2 regions of the Rheinheimera mangrovi genome follow, and region 1 is predicted to be linked to the other one. Evidence: predicted binding sites of a transcription regulator. Region 1 holds the regulator's gene; the other holds the start of a gene.
The links. The regulator sigma-54, encoded in region 1, starts transcription at its own class of promoters, with help from an activator protein. The targets are predictions, from matches to a motif close to TGGCANGNTNCNTGCTT.

Region 1 (8,129 bases):
CCACTACAGAAGTTAAACCTAAGGCGTTGTTCAGCGAACGGATTAAACGGACTATCACGCCCATTGAAATCGGATCCTGACCGGCAAAAGGTTCATCGTACATAATAAGTTGTGGGTCTAAAGCGATAGCACGGGCTAAGGCAGCACGGCGAGCCATACCACCAGATAATTCGGCCGGCATTAAATCCCGGGCACCGCGTAAACCTACAGCCTCGAGTTTCATCAATACCATCAGACGAATAATATCTTCCGGCAGACGGGTATGCTCTCTAATAGGGAACGCCACGTTGTCATACACCGACATATCACTGAACATAGCGCCGCTTTGAAACAGCATGCTCATTTTTTGTCGGGCTTTGTACAAATCTTTACGATTAAGCTGAGGTATATCCTGACCATTGACCAGAATTTTGCCCTGTTCAGGTTTGAGCTGACCACCAATCAGACGCAACAAAGTGGTTTTACCTATACCACTGGGCCCCATAATAGCGGTCACCTTACCACGCTGAAACTGCATGCTCATGTCATCATAGATCACACGGTCACCACGTTTGAACGTCAGGTGCTGAATGTCTACCAGAATATCTGACACGTTGATCCTCATTTAAAGAGTAGCGCTTAACGCTAAAATTAAAGGCGCGCAATATACCTACGCACAACTGCTACTTCAAGCTAAGCGGACTAGTAAAGGCCTGCTATTGTATAGGTTTTTCGCCACGACAACCTTATAAAAAATAGTAACAACTGATTGCAAAAACAGAATAATTCGATTGTTTTACGTAATCTTTTGCATTTGCGGCTGATAAGCACGAAAATATCGGCCTCTGTGTATGGCCGCAAAGTGTGCCGCGCTGAAAATGAATCGCAGCTTAATGCTTCAGCTATCTCTATGATCTGACTGATTCTCTTACTGGATCCTTTCCACAGAACAGCAGATCCAACTGCGCTGACAATGACTAATTGATGGGGATTTTTGCATGACTCTGGATTTTCGCCCTCAGGCCCTGCAAGTGTTACAAATTGAAGCTGCAGCTGTAACCCAACTTGCCGCCTATATAGACGACAGTTTTAATTTGGCTTGTCAGATGATGTTTGACTGTAAAGGCCGGGTCATTGTGATTGGCATGGGAAAATCCGGCCATATAGCTCACAAAATTGCCGCAACTTTAGCCTCAACCGGCACTCCTGCTTTTTTTGTGCATCCGGCAGAAGCCAGTCATGGTGACCTCGGGATGATCACCCACGACGATGTAGTCTTGGCTATCTCTAACTCAGGTGAAACAGCTGAAGTTCTGACCATAGTGCCAGTGTTGAAACGCCGTGGTATTAAAATGATAGGCATGACAGGCCGTTCTGAATCAACCTTAGCAACTTTATCAGACGTGCATCTGTGTGTGAGGGTTGAACAGGAAGCCTGCCCATTAGGCCTGGCTCCCACCGCCAGTACCACAGCAACACTGGCGATGGGCGACGCTATTGCAGTCGCCCTTCTGGACGTTCGTGGTTTTTCTGCAGATGATTTTGCCTTATCTCATCCGGGTGGCAGTTTGGGTCGTCGTTTGCTATTACGTTTAGAAGATGTGATGCATTTTGGTGATGCCCTGCCTGTTGTGCGTCAACAAGTTAGCCTGAAAGACGCCTTGCTGGAAATTTCCCGCAAAGGATTAGGTATGACCTCTGTTGTAGATGACTCCGGTAAACTGGTTGGCTTGTTTACTGATGGCGATTTACGCCGAGTGCTGGATCAACAAGTCGATTTGCATAAAGCCAGCATTGCCAGCCTGATGACCAAAAACTGTATTACTGCCAAACCTGCTATGCTCGCGGCTGAAGCCTTGCAAGTCATGGAACAACACAAAATTAATGGTCTAATTGTGGTCAACGAGCAACAAGAGCCAATAGGTGCTCTGAATATGCATGATTTATTAAAAGCAGGAGTGCTCTGATGCCATCTTTATTTGCCCAAATGTACCAGGCTATCAGCCCAGAGCTGGAACAAAAAGCCCGACACATTCGCTTGTTGATATGTGATGTCGATGGCGTGTTCTCCGATGGCCGTATTTACCTGGGTAATCAGGGCGAAGAGCTCAAAGCCTTCCACACCCGCGATGGCTACGGTATTAAAGCCTTACGGCATGCAGGTATTGAAGTGGCAGTGATTACTGGCCGCCGTTCAGAAATTGTGCAGCAACGAATGACCTCACTTACTGTCCCTTACATTTATCAGGGGCAGGAAAATAAACTCGCCGCTTTTGCTGAACTCCAGCAGAAACTGGCACTCGAAGCCTCACAAATCGCTTTTATTGGCGATGATTTGGCCGACTGGGCCGTGATGCAACATTGTGGTTTAAGTGTTGCGGTACAAGACGCCCACCCTTACCTTGCGTTGCATGCAGATTACCGTTGTAAATTACCAGGTGGTTTTGGTGCAGTGCGTGAACTCTGCGATTTGCTATTGACCAGTCAGGGCAAATTTGCTGAATTTTCAGGAAGTAGCACATGATTCGTCAATTTCTCTGGTTGTTACTGATAGTGGCTGCAGCTGCTGGCTTTTACAGCTGGCAACTGTTGGATCAGGAGCAAAGCGGAAGCCCGGCCAATCAAGACAACCAACCTGACTATGTGGCACAGGATCTCACCCGAATGATTTATGACAAAGAAGGCCATTTGTCAGATTTAATCCGTGCTCAGCGTATGGAACACTTCGAACGCTTTGGTTTTTTGCAGTTTGATTTCCCTATCTACACCATTTATCAGGAAAAAGTGCCATTATGGCAAGTGACAAGCGAGCAGGCAGTGCTTTATCCTGATGACAAACTCATTCTTGAACACAGAGTGGAGCTGCGCAATATGTCGACAGACCCACTTTTTACCCGAATAGAAACCAATGCAGTTGAGCTTTTGTTTAACAGCAATACGCTGCAGTCAAACGAGCAGGTACGCATTTTTGGACTGGGTTTTCAAATTACAGGCCAAGGCATGCTGGCTGATTTGAACGAACAGAATATAGAGCTGAAACAGCACACTAAAACGGTTTATTACAATGAAAAGTAACATTATTTTACTCAGCGTTCTCATCACTTTCAGTGGCTTTTGTCTGGCAGGCCCTGATGACTTTAAAAAAGAAATTCAGGTCGGTTCTGACCGCCAGTTTGGCTCGATTAAAGATAAAGTAATGACTTTTGTTGATAACGTCAAAGTGCAACAAGGCAGCTTATTGATTGAAGCAGACAAACTCGAAGTCATTGCCAGCGCAGGCAAAGGCAAAGAAGTTTTTATCGCTTCAGGCCAACCCGCAAAATATTCCCAAATGCTGGACGGTGATAAGCCTATTAAAGCCAGCGCGAACGAGATCCGTTATGACGTAGCCAACGGTACGCTTGTCCTGACGGGCGGCGCAGAACTCAGCCAAAACGGCAGTATGGTGCAAGGCGCAGTGATTAAATACAACCTGGAAAAACAAGAGCTGGAAGCGGAGTCTGACGGTAAAAAAACCGAACGAGTCACCACAGTGTTCAGCCAGGAAGGAAAAGAATAATGAAGTTAGTTGCGTCCCATCTGGCTAAAAGTTACAAAGGGCGCCAGGTGGTCAAAGACGTTAGTCTGGAAGTGAGAGCCGGTCAGATTGTTGGTTTGTTAGGTCCTAACGGTGCGGGCAAAACCACTACTTTTTATATGATTGTTGGTTTAGTGCCATCAGATAAAGGCAAAATCACCCTGGATGACAAGGAGATCACCTTTGATCCTATCCATGCCCGTGCTCGCGCAGGCATTGGTTATCTGCCGCAGGAAAGTTCGATATTCCGCAAACTGACGGTATATGACAACCTGCTGGCCATTTTGCAGCATCGCAAAGATCTAACCGAAGAGCAGCGCGAAGAAAAAGCCGATGCGCTGCTGGACGAGTTCCATATAGGCCATATCCGTAACAGCCTTGGCATGAGTTTATCCGGTGGCGAACGACGCAGAGTGGAAATAGCCAGGGCATTGGCCGCAGATCCGGCGTTTATCCTGTTGGATGAACCTTTTGCTGGTGTTGATCCCATTTCAGTGTTAGATATTAAAAAAATTATTCAGCATCTGTGCCAAAGAGGCATAGGGGTGCTTATCACCGACCACAATGTGCGCGAAACTCTTGATGTCTGTGAAATTGCCTATATTGTAAGTCATGGAGAACTGATTGCTGCAGGTACCCCGACTGAGGTTTTAGCAAACCAACAAGTCCGTGATGTCTACCTTGGTGAGCAATTCAGGTTATAGTTTAAAACAACATCCGAATAGGGTTGTTTGGAGAAAATAAGAAGTACATGAAACCGTCTCTGCAACTTCGTCTTGGTCAGCAGCTCACAATGACTCCTCAATTGCAGCAAGCAATTAAACTGCTGCAATTGTCTACTATTGAACTGCAACAGGAAATTCAGGAAGCGCTGGATGCTAATCCATTGTTGGAAGCTGAAGATGACTATGCAGTATTTCAGGAACCTTCATCAAAAGATTTAAATCATGGTGCCGAGTTTGATTCGCCTGACTATGACAACAGCCATGATGAGCATTACGAACCCGAAGTAAAGGACAGCAGCGAAGCGATGTCCGAGCAAAATATCAAAGAAGATTTACCGCTGGACAACCACTGGGACGATTTAGTCAGTGCGGCTCCGGTTGCTGGTGCCAATAACTTCAATGGCGATGAAGATACGGTATTTCAGGGCGAAACCAGCGAAACCCTGCAAGATTACTTACGTTGGCAAATGCAGCTGACCCCATTTTCAGATACAGACCGCACTATTGCTGAAATCATTATCGAAGCCATAGACGAAAACGGTTTATTAACGATAGACACAGAAGATATTCTCGAATCGCTAGGCATGCCGGAAGTGGAAGCCGACGAAGTCGAAGCGGTCATTAAACGTATCCAGTTGTTCGATCCTGTAGGTGTTGGCGCCCGCACTATTCAGGAATGTCTATTGGTACAGCTGCGCCAGTTTGATCCAAAAACCCCCTATCTGGCTGAAACCCAGCATATTATTAAAGAATATACTGACTTTTTAGCTAACAGAGATTTCCGTTCTCTGATGCGTGTGACTAAACTCAAAGAAGACGACTTAAAAGAAGTGATGCGGCTTATTCACAGCCTGAACCCTCGACCTGGGGCAGATGTGATTCGACAAGAACAGTCGTATGTGATCCCTGATGTGTCAGTTGCAAAAATCAAAGGACGCTGGATGGTCGAGTTAAACCCTGATGCGATGCCAAAGATCAGAATTAACGAGCAATATGCTGCCATGTCACGTAATGCCCGTAATGCATCAGATGGTCAGTTTATTCGTTCCCACCTGCAGGAAGCCAAGTGGTTTTTAAAAAGTCTGGAAAGTCGCAACGAAACTTTACTTAAAGTTGCCAACTGCATAGTACAGCAGCAACAGGCCTTTTTTGAGCACGGTGAAGAAGCCATGAAACCCATGGTATTAAACGACGTGGCTGAAATGGTGGGAATGCATGAGTCAACCATTTCCCGTGTTACTACACAAAAATATATGCACACTCCCAGAGGAATATTTGAACTTAAGTTCTTTTTCTCCAGTCATGTAAGTACAGAGAGTGGCGGTGAATGTTCATCCACCGCAATCCGCGCCTTTATAAAAAAATTGGTGGCGGCGGAAAATCCTGCCAAACCTTTAAGTGACAGCAGGATGGCAGAAATACTGTCAGAACAAGGGATTAATGTCGCACGGCGTACCATTGCCAAGTATCGTGAAGCCTTGTTTATTCCGCCGTCTAATCAGCGCAAGAGCTTGCTTTAACAGCTCTATTAAGAAGGAAGAGTCTATGCAAATCAACTTAACTGGTCGTCATGTAGAAATCACTGAAGCACTGAGAGAGTACGTCGATAGCAAATTTTCCAAACTTGAACGTCATTTTGATCATATTAACAATGTACATGTAGTGCTGAACGTGGAAAAATTAAAGCAGATTGCAGAGGCTAAGATGCACCTCAATGGAGGTGAAGTATTCGCTGTGTCGGAAGACGAAAATATGTACGCTGCGATAGACCAGTTGATCGATAAACTGGATCGCCAAGTTATTAAACATAAAGAGAAAATTTCTCGTCATTGATTCTGAAACTATGAACCTGAGCTCAATGTTATCGGAGGACTGCACCAAGAGTGCGGTCCTTTTTAATAGTAAAAAACGCATTCTGGAATACATAGCTGAACTGGCACATCAGCATTTACCGGAAGTTCCTGAGTACAACATACTCGAAGCCCTGATGAGCCGTGAGAAACTCGGTTCCACAGGTATTGGCGGTGGTATCGCTATTCCGCATGGCAAATTAAAAAATGTCACCACACCTTTGCTGGTGTTTGTCGTCAGTAAAGATCCAATACAGTTTGATGCTATTGATAACCAGGCTGTGGATATTTTTTGTGCCATCCTGATCCCGGAAAATCAATGCCAGACCCATTTATCTACTTTGTCCGGCATAGCCCGTATGCTCAGTCAAAAAGATTTCACCAAAAAAATCCGTCATAGTGCCAATAGCCATGATTTGTACCAGTTGCTAATGGCAGGCGCTGAACAGGCAATGGCAAAATGAAATTATTAGTCGTCAGTGGTCGATCGGGTTCGGGCAAATCTGTTGCCCTGCGCGTCATGGAAGACCTAGGTTATTATTGTGTAGATAACATCCCCGTCAATTTACTTCCGACTTTAGCCAACGCCGTGATGGGGCAGTACGAAAGGGTCGCTGTCAGTATTGATGTGCGCAACCTGCCGCAAGACCCCGATGAATTAACAGATATCCTGTCTTACCTGCCGCACAAAGTTGACCTGACCATTCTTTACCTAGACGCCGACCACACCAGCCTGATTAAACGCTTCAGCGAGACACGACGCTTGCATCCGCTTTCGCATCAGGCCATGTCACTGGATGAAGCCATACAACGCGAACAACAGCTGTTGGACCCTATCTCCAGCCGTGCAGATTTATACCTGGATACCACAGAACTAAACGTACATCAGCTGGCAGAACAGCTTAGAGAACGTATCCTTGGGCAAAAAACCGGTCGTCTGGTGATCTTGTTTGAATCCTTTGGTTTTAAATATGGTATTCCCAAAGATGCCGATTATGTGTTTGATGCGCGCTTTTTACCGAACCCACATTGGGAGCCCGAACTGAAAATACTGACAGGCTTAGATCAACCAGTACAAAACTACCTGTCTTCCCAAGCCGTAGTGGCTCAGTATATCTGGCAGATTAATCAGTTTATCGGCACCTGGTTGCCGCATTTAGAGCGCAACAACCGCAGTTACCTGACCATAGCCATAGGCTGTACCGGCGGTCAACACCGCTCTGTGTATATCGCCGAATCCTTGGCTGAAAGTTACCGTTTACAGCGGGAAGACGTGCAAATCCGTCACCGCGAGTTAGTGAGACATCATGGTAGATAAAAACATCCAAATCCGTCACCACGTATTAGTGAGGCGTCATCACGATGGCCGATAAACTTCAACAAACAGTCACCATCGTCAATCAACTGGGCTTGCACGCCAGAGCAGCTACTAAGCTGGTACAGTTATGCCGTCAGTTTGATGCCAAAATTGAATTACAACAGGAAGGCCAAACCGCAGATGCCAGCAGTGTCTTGGCACTTTTAATGTTGGCAAGCAGCAAAGGTAAAACGCTGGAAGTCTGTACTGAAGGCACTCAGGCACAAGAAGCACTGACCGCTGTGGTCGCTTTGATTGAAAACGGGTTTGACGAAGAAAACTAATAATTCAACAATGCGGTTTAAAGGTCTGCGTTTTGTTTTCCTGACGTTTGTGTCGATGTTTTGAGTTTTAAATGCAACGCAGCTTTGATTAACATATGAGCTGTAATAGGTGCTGTAATAAATAAAAACAGAGCGATCAATAACTGCTGTAAACTTAACTCACCTTTCACAAAGTTGAAATAAAGCATAGAGGCTAATACCAGAGCTCCCAAACCTAAGGTTGTCGCCTTGGTTGGGCCATGCAGGCGGGTATAAAAATCCGGCAATTTCACTAAAGCGACAGATCCTAACAACACAAACAATGACCCGGCCACTGCCAACAAGGCAACCAACCCCTCAAGCAAATTCATAGATTAC
Region 2 (8,129 bases), 1.0 Mb from region 1:
AATCCAAAGTTTTTCAAATGGTCAATATGTGCTTTGGTTTTGGCGTCGTGGCAAATGATGGCTCCACCTTCGAAAGTATTAAATACCTTTGTGGCATGGAAACTAAGTACCGAAAGATCGCCATAAGCACACAAACTGATACCATCAAGTCTGGAACCAAAGGAATGTGCCGCATCATAGATAACCTTCAAGTTATAGTTCTCTGCAATACGTTGAATTTCGGCGACATTACACGGATTTCCATAGACATGCACTGGCATAATGGCGGTGGTCTGGGGAGTAATGGCCGCCTCTATGGCTGCTGGGTCTAAGTTGCAGGTTGTTGGATCTATGTCGACGAAAATGGGTTGTATACCGTTCCATTTTAACGAATGAGCAGTCGCGACAAAAGAGTAGGGGGTTGTAATGACTTCCCCAGTGATTCGTAGCGCCTGTAAAGCAGTCACTAAGGCTATAGTTGCGTTGGCAAATAAGCAGACGTATTTAACACCCAGGTAGTCTGCCAGCGCTTGTTCAAACTGCTGATGAAAAGGACCACCGTTGGTTAGTATTTTGTTTTCCCATATTTGCTGCAAATAGGGGATAAACTCCTCCAATGGTGGCAGAGCTGGTTGGGTTACATAAATAGGCTTATGCGTCATGATAGAACCGCCTGAATCAGTGTCAACGCAAGCACATGTTCTGGTTGCGTTCATTTTTTGCTTTGCATAAGCAAAGCATGTTTTATGCCAAACTAATTGTTGGGTTGCAAAGCGGCCAACTCAGTCTGGCTGTGATGCCTTGCTTTTTGAGTCAACTCATTCAGTTCTGATGCAGATTTCAGGCCATTGAGTTGCTGTTCAATTATGTGTTGGATCACTTCTGATTTCATCGGCAATTTACTCTGAATAATGAGGACTATAGAGTCTTTTATTCTACTTAATCTCATGCTGTCCCTGAAATATGCTTCCTTGCAAAGGAATAACTGGAATTGTTTTGCATAGACTGGGTTTGCCAGATAGATTTTATTGCCACCTGCCAGAAATGGTACCCAAAGACCTTTTGTTGTTTCATAACAATAATCCAGAGTCGCTGCATGGACGCCAGGAAACTCTCTGTCGTGGTAATCATCCATGGAAATAATGCCGTAGTCGTGCATAAAAGGCGCAGTCAGGGTTAAAGTATGCAAGACTTCGTGATATTCGTGGCCAGCATCGATATGTAAAAAGCGAAGCTTATTCTTAAACAAAGTTCTTAAATAGTCTGTGCTGTAGTCAGCTGTATTACCTGTGACGTAATGAATACGGGCAGACTGCTCTGGTGTGGTAAAAGTGCTTATGTTCGACTGAGTCTGTTGCAATAAATCATCAAAAAATAAATCCATTGCGTAGATGCATTCCGATTTGTCTGCGAGCATGGCTAGTAAAGCGAGAGACTTCCCTTTCCATACGCCTATTTCAGCTATATCTCCAGAAGCAGAAATGCTCTGATGAAAGGCTTCTGTCATTGCAAACAACATCATATCGACAGGGTAAAACCAGCCTTCGATTTGAGGAGATATTTCGTTAATATAGTTTTGCGTTGTTGTACTTATCTTTAACGCTGCTTCAGGTTTTAACATGCTTAATCCTACAAAAGTTGATTGAATTCTGGTTTTTTGCTTTTGCTCAACAAATGTTCACTTGGCTCTTGTGCAGTGTTCGCGGTCACAAATTTATGTTAACTTACTCATTCAACGAGGTTTATTCGCTCCATAGTTAAATGGATATAACGGCCCCCTCCTAAGGGGCAGTTACAGGTTCGATTCCTGTTGGGGCGGCCATTTCGCTTATATTTTTCAGTCTCTTACTTTTTATCATTGACTAAGGTCGCGGCATCACCCACTTGCACATTGGCCAGTAAATCCATATTGACGCTCTCAGCCCAGGCATTGTTGTGCGTCAGCTCGGTGATTTTGACTTTAAGCTCACTCACTGTCAGTTGATCCTGCAATTGACCAAGACTGTCTTTGTGCTGGCGGCGGTGCAAAATCGTCAGTTCGTCACCAACTTTTAGCCCTTGCTTGCTACCAAGATTAAGCAGCACTTTGTGTTGGTTGACCAGGGTTACATCTGCCAGTATGGTTTCGCAGCGCAACGCTTCTTCGACATCCTGGGCTGCAGCATTCAGTACACGTTCAATGGATTTACCATAGTCGGTTTGCCAAAAACGCTGAGTTTTAGGGCTGATGACTGTTGTATCACGAAACTCCCACACGGCTGAAGTTTGATAGGTTTGGCTGAACAGAACTTTCTGCTCTTGAATATCAGACAATTCTAGCTGTAGTTGAAAAAAACGTTCACGATCTTGGTCAGACCAAAAACTCCAGTTAGTGCCGACTCGTTCTCCTAACGACACATCACCTAAACTTGCTTTGAGTAAATAGCGCCCACCATAATTACGCTGCAAAGCACCGCGATCTGCATAACTAAGTTCTTTCTGACGGATAGATTGAGGTAACAGTTTAAGTAAGCTTGAGCCTGAGGACTCTTCCAGTTTCCGGATAAATAAGCTAGTGCTGGCTTGGTCTAGCTCATATAGTTGTCCTGCAATAGCTTGTTCGCGGTTCTCAATAAAAAACGGGCTAATCAGTAGCTCTTTTTTTAACTGCAGATTGGCACATTGGTTTTGATCAGGATAAATGTCGGCTCGTATCGTCACATTGATATAGCCGTTTTCTTCGGCTTCCGAGACAATTTGCACATTTTGCACTTCGCCTTGAGTCTGTAAAAACACAGACTCCTGGGTCAATAAACCGTCAGTTACTTGTTGCACCGTGCGAATTGAAGCGCCTGAATACAACAAGGCTTTACGCACAGCATCTTCAGTGGCAAGAGTTCTGGCTGTTGCAGTATCGCCGCCTCGAAGTACAGCCTGGCCAGTTGCTTCATACCAATCTGCCACTGCCAAAGTGGGCAGAATCGATATAACCAGCAGTGACAAGCTTAGTGCGGATAAACGCATGACAACCCCCAAAGAAAATATTTATAAGGGGTGTAGCAAAAGTCGTGCCTGAATTTTAAGTTGGGGATTGACTAGGAATTGCAGAAGGGCTGGGACAAGCCCGCGCCTCTGCGGTTTTTTGCCGATACCGGTTGAGGTCTTCACTTCAGGCACGGATTGTGCATCCTGTATTAGTAAAGCTAATTCAATTAGGTAGAGGCGCCATAATGATAAAAATTACCACCAGCACATTGTTGCTGGCTTTATTAACGGGCTGCAGTATGGTGGCTGACCGTCACGTGGAATGGGAAACGGTTGAGCCCCAGCGTTTTCCTGTCTTAAAAGCTGTAGGTTATGCTCCACTAAGCCAGCAACCCGGCGCTACAGAACAGGAGCGCATGCTGATGGCGATGAAAGCGTCTAAGCTTGAAGCCTATAGAGAGCTGGCTGAGCAAGTCTATGGCCAAAGAATTGACGCTAAAGCCAATATGCAACAAATGATGATTGGAAATGATCAACTGAATTCATCAGTCAGTGGAATTATCCGCGGCGCTCGTGTAGTGAAAACTTACCCTGTGGGCGATGTGTACGCGACAGAGCTCGAACTGGATTTTAAGCAGGTATACGATTTGTATCTGAACAGTCAGCCAACCCGCCGCATTAAAAATGTGAAGTACTATTGATCGACAGGGTCAGTAGCCTTGGCTCTGACCTTATCCTGCAGACTAATTCAAAAAAACTGGCAGTTGATGTCAGATACAAAATGCTGATAGTGAATGCTATGTTGGACTATATAGGCGGGTCAGTGCTAAAGCACCGACTTTTCAAGCTTTGATCCCCGGCCCTTTATCGACCTGAGCTGCTTTGCCTTTATTGGTGTAGGTTAAACCAGCACGACCACGGCTCTGCAACAGCTCTGTTTTAAAGCGCTCAATCACCAGTTGGCTTTGCTCTACGCTTTGACTGTTTACCTGATTTTGAAACTTGCATTGAGCCAGCTTGTCTTCCAGTCTTTGTAAGTGTTCTTTAAACCAATCTTGCTGCTTTACCTCAGCAAGCTCAGGCGACGATGTCAATTGCTCGTCTGTAGTCTGAACTAAATCAAGAATTTGGATTTTTTCATCAGTATTAGTTTTTAGTGCTTCAACATCGCGGGTCCGGATGGCGTCCAGCTCCTTTTGAAGCAACAAAAGCAGCACATCCAGGTGCTGCTCTTGTTCGTTTAGCAGGGTGAGAATAGAAGAATGGGGGGTGCTCATTTTTTACTGAAAAATTCGCTTTCAAACTGCACGATACGACGCGCCAGTTGTTCTACGTTCACTTTGTATTTGCCTTCAGAAATCTCTTGTTTGATCTTATCAACTTTTTCTTGATCAATACCTGAGCTGGTTTTTGCTTTTTCCTGGGCTTTGCTGAATTGCTGCGCCTGAGAAGTCAGCGATACTGAATCCTGTTTTTGTGCAGCTGTGCCTGTAGTGGCCTGCTGCTGAACGGCCTGTTGTTGTACAACTTGCTGTTTTTGAATGTTTTGTTGTTCGGCCTTGTCCGCTTTCACTTGTTGAGTGACTGGCAGGCCTGTATTTACATTGATCGCCATTTTTCTACCCTCTCTATCCGGTTTCGGATCCCTTACTTTGTATAACGGCAGCACCCGCTAAAACTTTAGTCAGAATTTAAAATTTTATTGCAACTTTTTTCACCGCAACGACTTCTGCAACTATGGTTCTGTTGGACTGCCTGTTGGTCACCTGAATTTGATCACCCAAAATGCCATCCATCTGGGCTACACCAACAGTTCTGACTTCAAGACCGTTATTCAAACCACTAATTGTAACTATATCGCCTTTACATACAAGACAAAGATCCTGCAATGTCACAACTTGTCCGGCAGACAGGGTTCTTTTTACCCTTGCCCCTATAACAGAAGCAGGGGTTTTCACTAAAGAACCACGGGCCAGCCTCAGATCTGCTTGTCCCAGCGTTAACATATCGGCTGTGATCAAAGAACCTAAAGTGATATTCCGTACACTATGCACAGCTTCAGTTTGTTGACTAAAACGCGCTGTGACAAACAATTGCCATACCTTTGGGCTTTGGCAGCGGATTTGCACTGTGGCCTGATTGGTCACTGGCCCGGCAAAACTAAACTGCAGAGCCTTATCACATTCTTTTATTCCTAAACGTGAATCCAGAGCTGATAGTTGACTGTGCGCATCCTGTGGGATTTCATTTTGTTGCTTTAACCAGTCCTTTGTTGCCGCAGTTAATTGTTGTGGGCTGAAACTTGCCGCTTGCAGGGAAAATGCCACAAAAAAAACTGTGGCTGACAAAGCGCAGAACGCTGGGTATCGCAAAAATTTATCGTACATTTTCATATGGTTTCAGCTATGCTTTATCGGCAAAGGGTTATAACATACTTAAGTATGTCAATTTTCAGTCATTTTTCATTCTAGAGTGACCTAAGCAAGAATCGTTCCCGATTTTCTAGGACCACTAATTCTTTCAGGCAGGGGAGTCTTCTATGGCGGGTATTCTGGATTCAGTCAATCAGCGCACTCAATTGGTTGGGCAAAACAGACTGGAGCTTTTATTATTCCGCTTAAGTGGTCGCCAGCGTTTTGGTATTAATGTGTTTAAAGTACGTGAAGTACTGCAATGCCCGCCATTAACTGCTATCCCTAAACGAAACAAATACGTCAGGGGTATAGCGCATATCCGCGGCCAGACAATTTCCGTTATTGACTTAAGTCTGGCAACAGGTGGTCGCGCCATCGAAAACACCAAAGACTGCTTTATTATCATTGCCGAATACAATCGTTCAGTGCAGGGGTTTTTAGTTCAGTCTGTTGAACGTATTATCAATATCAACTGGGCTTCAATTATGCCACCGCCAAAAGGAACTGGTGGTAAGCAAAGTTACCTGACTGCTATTACTGAAATTGATAAAGAGCTGGTCGAAATTATTGATGTTGAAAAAATTCTGGAAGAAATTTCTCCTTCACCAACCACCATCAGCAGTAATGTGCTGACGTCGACGATCAGTGAAGATTTAGGTGACAGATTAATTCTGATCGCTGATGATTCTGCCGTAGCACGGAATCAGGTAAAACGCGCGTTGGAAGGCTTAGGGGTGAAAATGCATCTGGTCAACAATGGCCGTGAAGCTTTAACTTACCTGCAAGAAACCGCGGCAGCCTGTCAAGGCTCGGTCACTGACAAAGTTGGGTTGTTGATTTCTGATATCGAGATGCCAGAAATGGACGGATATACTCTAACCGCTGAAATTCGCTTGGATCCGAGGCTTAAACCACTGCATGTTATTTTGCATACTTCGCTCAGCGGTGTATTCAACCAGCAGATGGTGCAAAAAGTTGGCGCAGACGATTTTATTGCGAAATTTAACCCGGATGAGTTAGCCGAGTCCGTGCGGAAATGGTTGCATACTGATTAGAGGTTTTATGTTAGTGGCAAACAAAGAACTGCAGGAAAGTGAGTATCGTCTGTTTCGGGATTTCCTCGAGCAGCAGTGCGGTATTGTGCTGGGTGATAACAAACAGTATCTGGTCAAAAGTCGCCTGGCGCCTTTGATGCAGCGCTTTGGTTTGTCGTCGCTTTCTGAACTATTAAACAAAACGTTAAGCCCGTTTGAGAGGCAATTGCGTTCCGCAGTGATTGACGCTATGACCACTAACGAAACTTTGTGGTTTCGTGATAACTACCCCTATGAGCTTCTGAAAAAGCAAATTTTACCTGAATTTGAGAAAGATCATAAAACCGTCAAAATTTGGTCAGCGGCCAGTTCTTCTGGTCAGGAGCCATACTCTATTGCCATGACTGGGCTGGAATACCAGCAGGGGCGTCCCTCTGCATTTCCTATGGGACTGCATATACTAGGCACGGATATCTCCAATGCGATGCTGGAACACTGTCAACGCGCTGAATACGATGGTTTGGCTTTGTCTCGTGGCTTATCGCCCGAGCGGCGTAGTAAATTTTTTGACGATTCCGGTAACGGCATGATGCGGCTAAAAGATGCCGTCCGTAAAAACGTTTCATTCCGCCATTTAAATCTACTCGACAGCTATACGCTGTTGGGCAAATTTGACATTATTTTTTGTCGCAATGTACTGATTTACTTCTCTCCTGAAGTAAAAATGAAAATTATCAAACAGTTCTCACAAGCTCTAAACCCGCGTGGTTACTTGTTTCTTGGCGCTTCTGAGTCTCTCTCCAGCCTGAACAACGACTTTGATATGGTGCGTTGTAATCCTGGCATCGTCTACCGTAAAAAAACCTGATAAAAAATTATGGCCTGAGTTTTGCTTAATATTTGCCATCTCTGAAAGACAGGATGGCAAAAATGGCAATCAGCTTCGAAAAAGCATTTGGGCTTCACCCAGATGCACTACTGATCCGTGACAAACGCTCTCAAGTCTTGGCCGAAAATATCGCAAATGCCGATACTCCGGGTTACAAGGCAAAAGACATGGATTTTCAAACTGCATTAGCAGGTGCTCAGTCGCGCCAGTCCGGGTCGCTTGGCCGCACTGATCCTAGGCATTTTGAAATCTCTACAGCCCGCCATGCTGACTCTCAATACCGTATTCCAAATCAGCCTGATACAGGGGATGGCAACACCGTTGATATCCATGAAGAGCGGAATGCCTTTACCCGCAATAGCATGGAGTATCAAACCACGCTGAATTTCCTGAACAGTCGTATAAGCGGCCTGAAAAAGGCCATTGGCGGAGGTACGCAATAATGAGCCTGTATAACGTTTTTGATATAGCTGGGAGCGGCATGTCCGCGCAGCAAGTACGCTTAAATACTACAGCCAGTAATATGGCGAATGCGAACAGCATTAGCAGCAGCATTGACCAAACCTACAGAGCCCGTCACCCCGTGTTTGCTACTGCGCTTGAACAAGCTCAGCAAGGCCAGGAAGGGGCTAAAGTTCAGGTGTTAGGTATTGTGGAATCAGACGCTCCGTTGAATGTTGAATACGCTCCTCATCATCCGCTATCTGATGAAAAAGGTTATATCTACAAGCCTAACGTTAACATTATGGAAGAAATGGCCAATATGATTTCCGCCTCACGCTCTTACGAGACCAATGTGCAGGTGGCTGATGCAGCTAAACAAATGGTCAGCCGCACGCTGATGCTGGG

Region 2: a site for sigma-54 is predicted at 5,423-5,439, ahead of flgA (flagellar basal body P-ring formation chaperone FlgA). Genes of this name have one in related genera too.

Annotation. Positions count from the first base shown of each region.
Region 1 is NZ_CP034683.1:537,682-545,810, reverse strand. Features, by position in the region: gene EK374_RS02555 (ATP-binding cassette domain-containing protein) at 1-604, opposite strand, end outside; gene EK374_RS02550 (KpsF/GutQ family sugar-phosphate isomerase) at 978-1,946, shown strand; gene kdsC (3-deoxy-manno-octulosonate-8-phosphatase KdsC) at 1,946-2,503, shown strand; gene lptC (LPS export ABC transporter periplasmic protein LptC) at 2,500-3,054, shown strand; gene lptA (lipopolysaccharide transport periplasmic protein LptA) at 3,044-3,538, shown strand; gene lptB (LPS export ABC transporter ATP-binding protein) at 3,538-4,260, shown strand; gene EK374_RS02525 (RNA polymerase factor sigma-54) at 4,308-5,801, shown strand; gene hpf (ribosome hibernation promoting factor) at 5,827-6,114, shown strand; gene ptsN (PTS IIA-like nitrogen regulatory protein PtsN) at 6,125-6,595, shown strand; gene rapZ (RNase adapter RapZ) at 6,592-7,449, shown strand; gene EK374_RS02505 (HPr family phosphocarrier protein) at 7,494-7,772, shown strand; gene EK374_RS02500 (Na+/H+ antiporter subunit G) at 7,790-8,122, opposite strand.
Region 2 is NZ_CP034683.1:1,533,268-1,541,396, forward strand. Features, by position in the region: gene EK374_RS06965 (DegT/DnrJ/EryC1/StrS family aminotransferase) at 1-641, opposite strand, end outside; gene EK374_RS06970 (class I SAM-dependent methyltransferase) at 734-1,600, opposite strand; tRNA gene EK374_RS06975 (tRNA-Arg) at 1,727-1,801, shown strand; gene EK374_RS06980 (flagellar assembly protein T N-terminal domain-containing protein) at 1,825-2,982, opposite strand; gene EK374_RS06985 (LPP20 family lipoprotein) at 3,189-3,644, shown strand; gene flgN (flagellar export chaperone FlgN) at 3,786-4,220, opposite strand; gene flgM (flagellar biosynthesis anti-sigma factor FlgM) at 4,217-4,558, opposite strand; gene flgA (flagellar basal body P-ring formation chaperone FlgA) at 4,635-5,270, opposite strand; gene EK374_RS07005 (chemotaxis protein CheV) at 5,483-6,412, shown strand; gene EK374_RS07010 (CheR family methyltransferase) at 6,420-7,259, shown strand; gene flgB (flagellar basal body rod protein FlgB) at 7,322-7,723, shown strand; gene flgC (flagellar basal body rod protein FlgC) at 7,723-8,129, shown strand, end outside.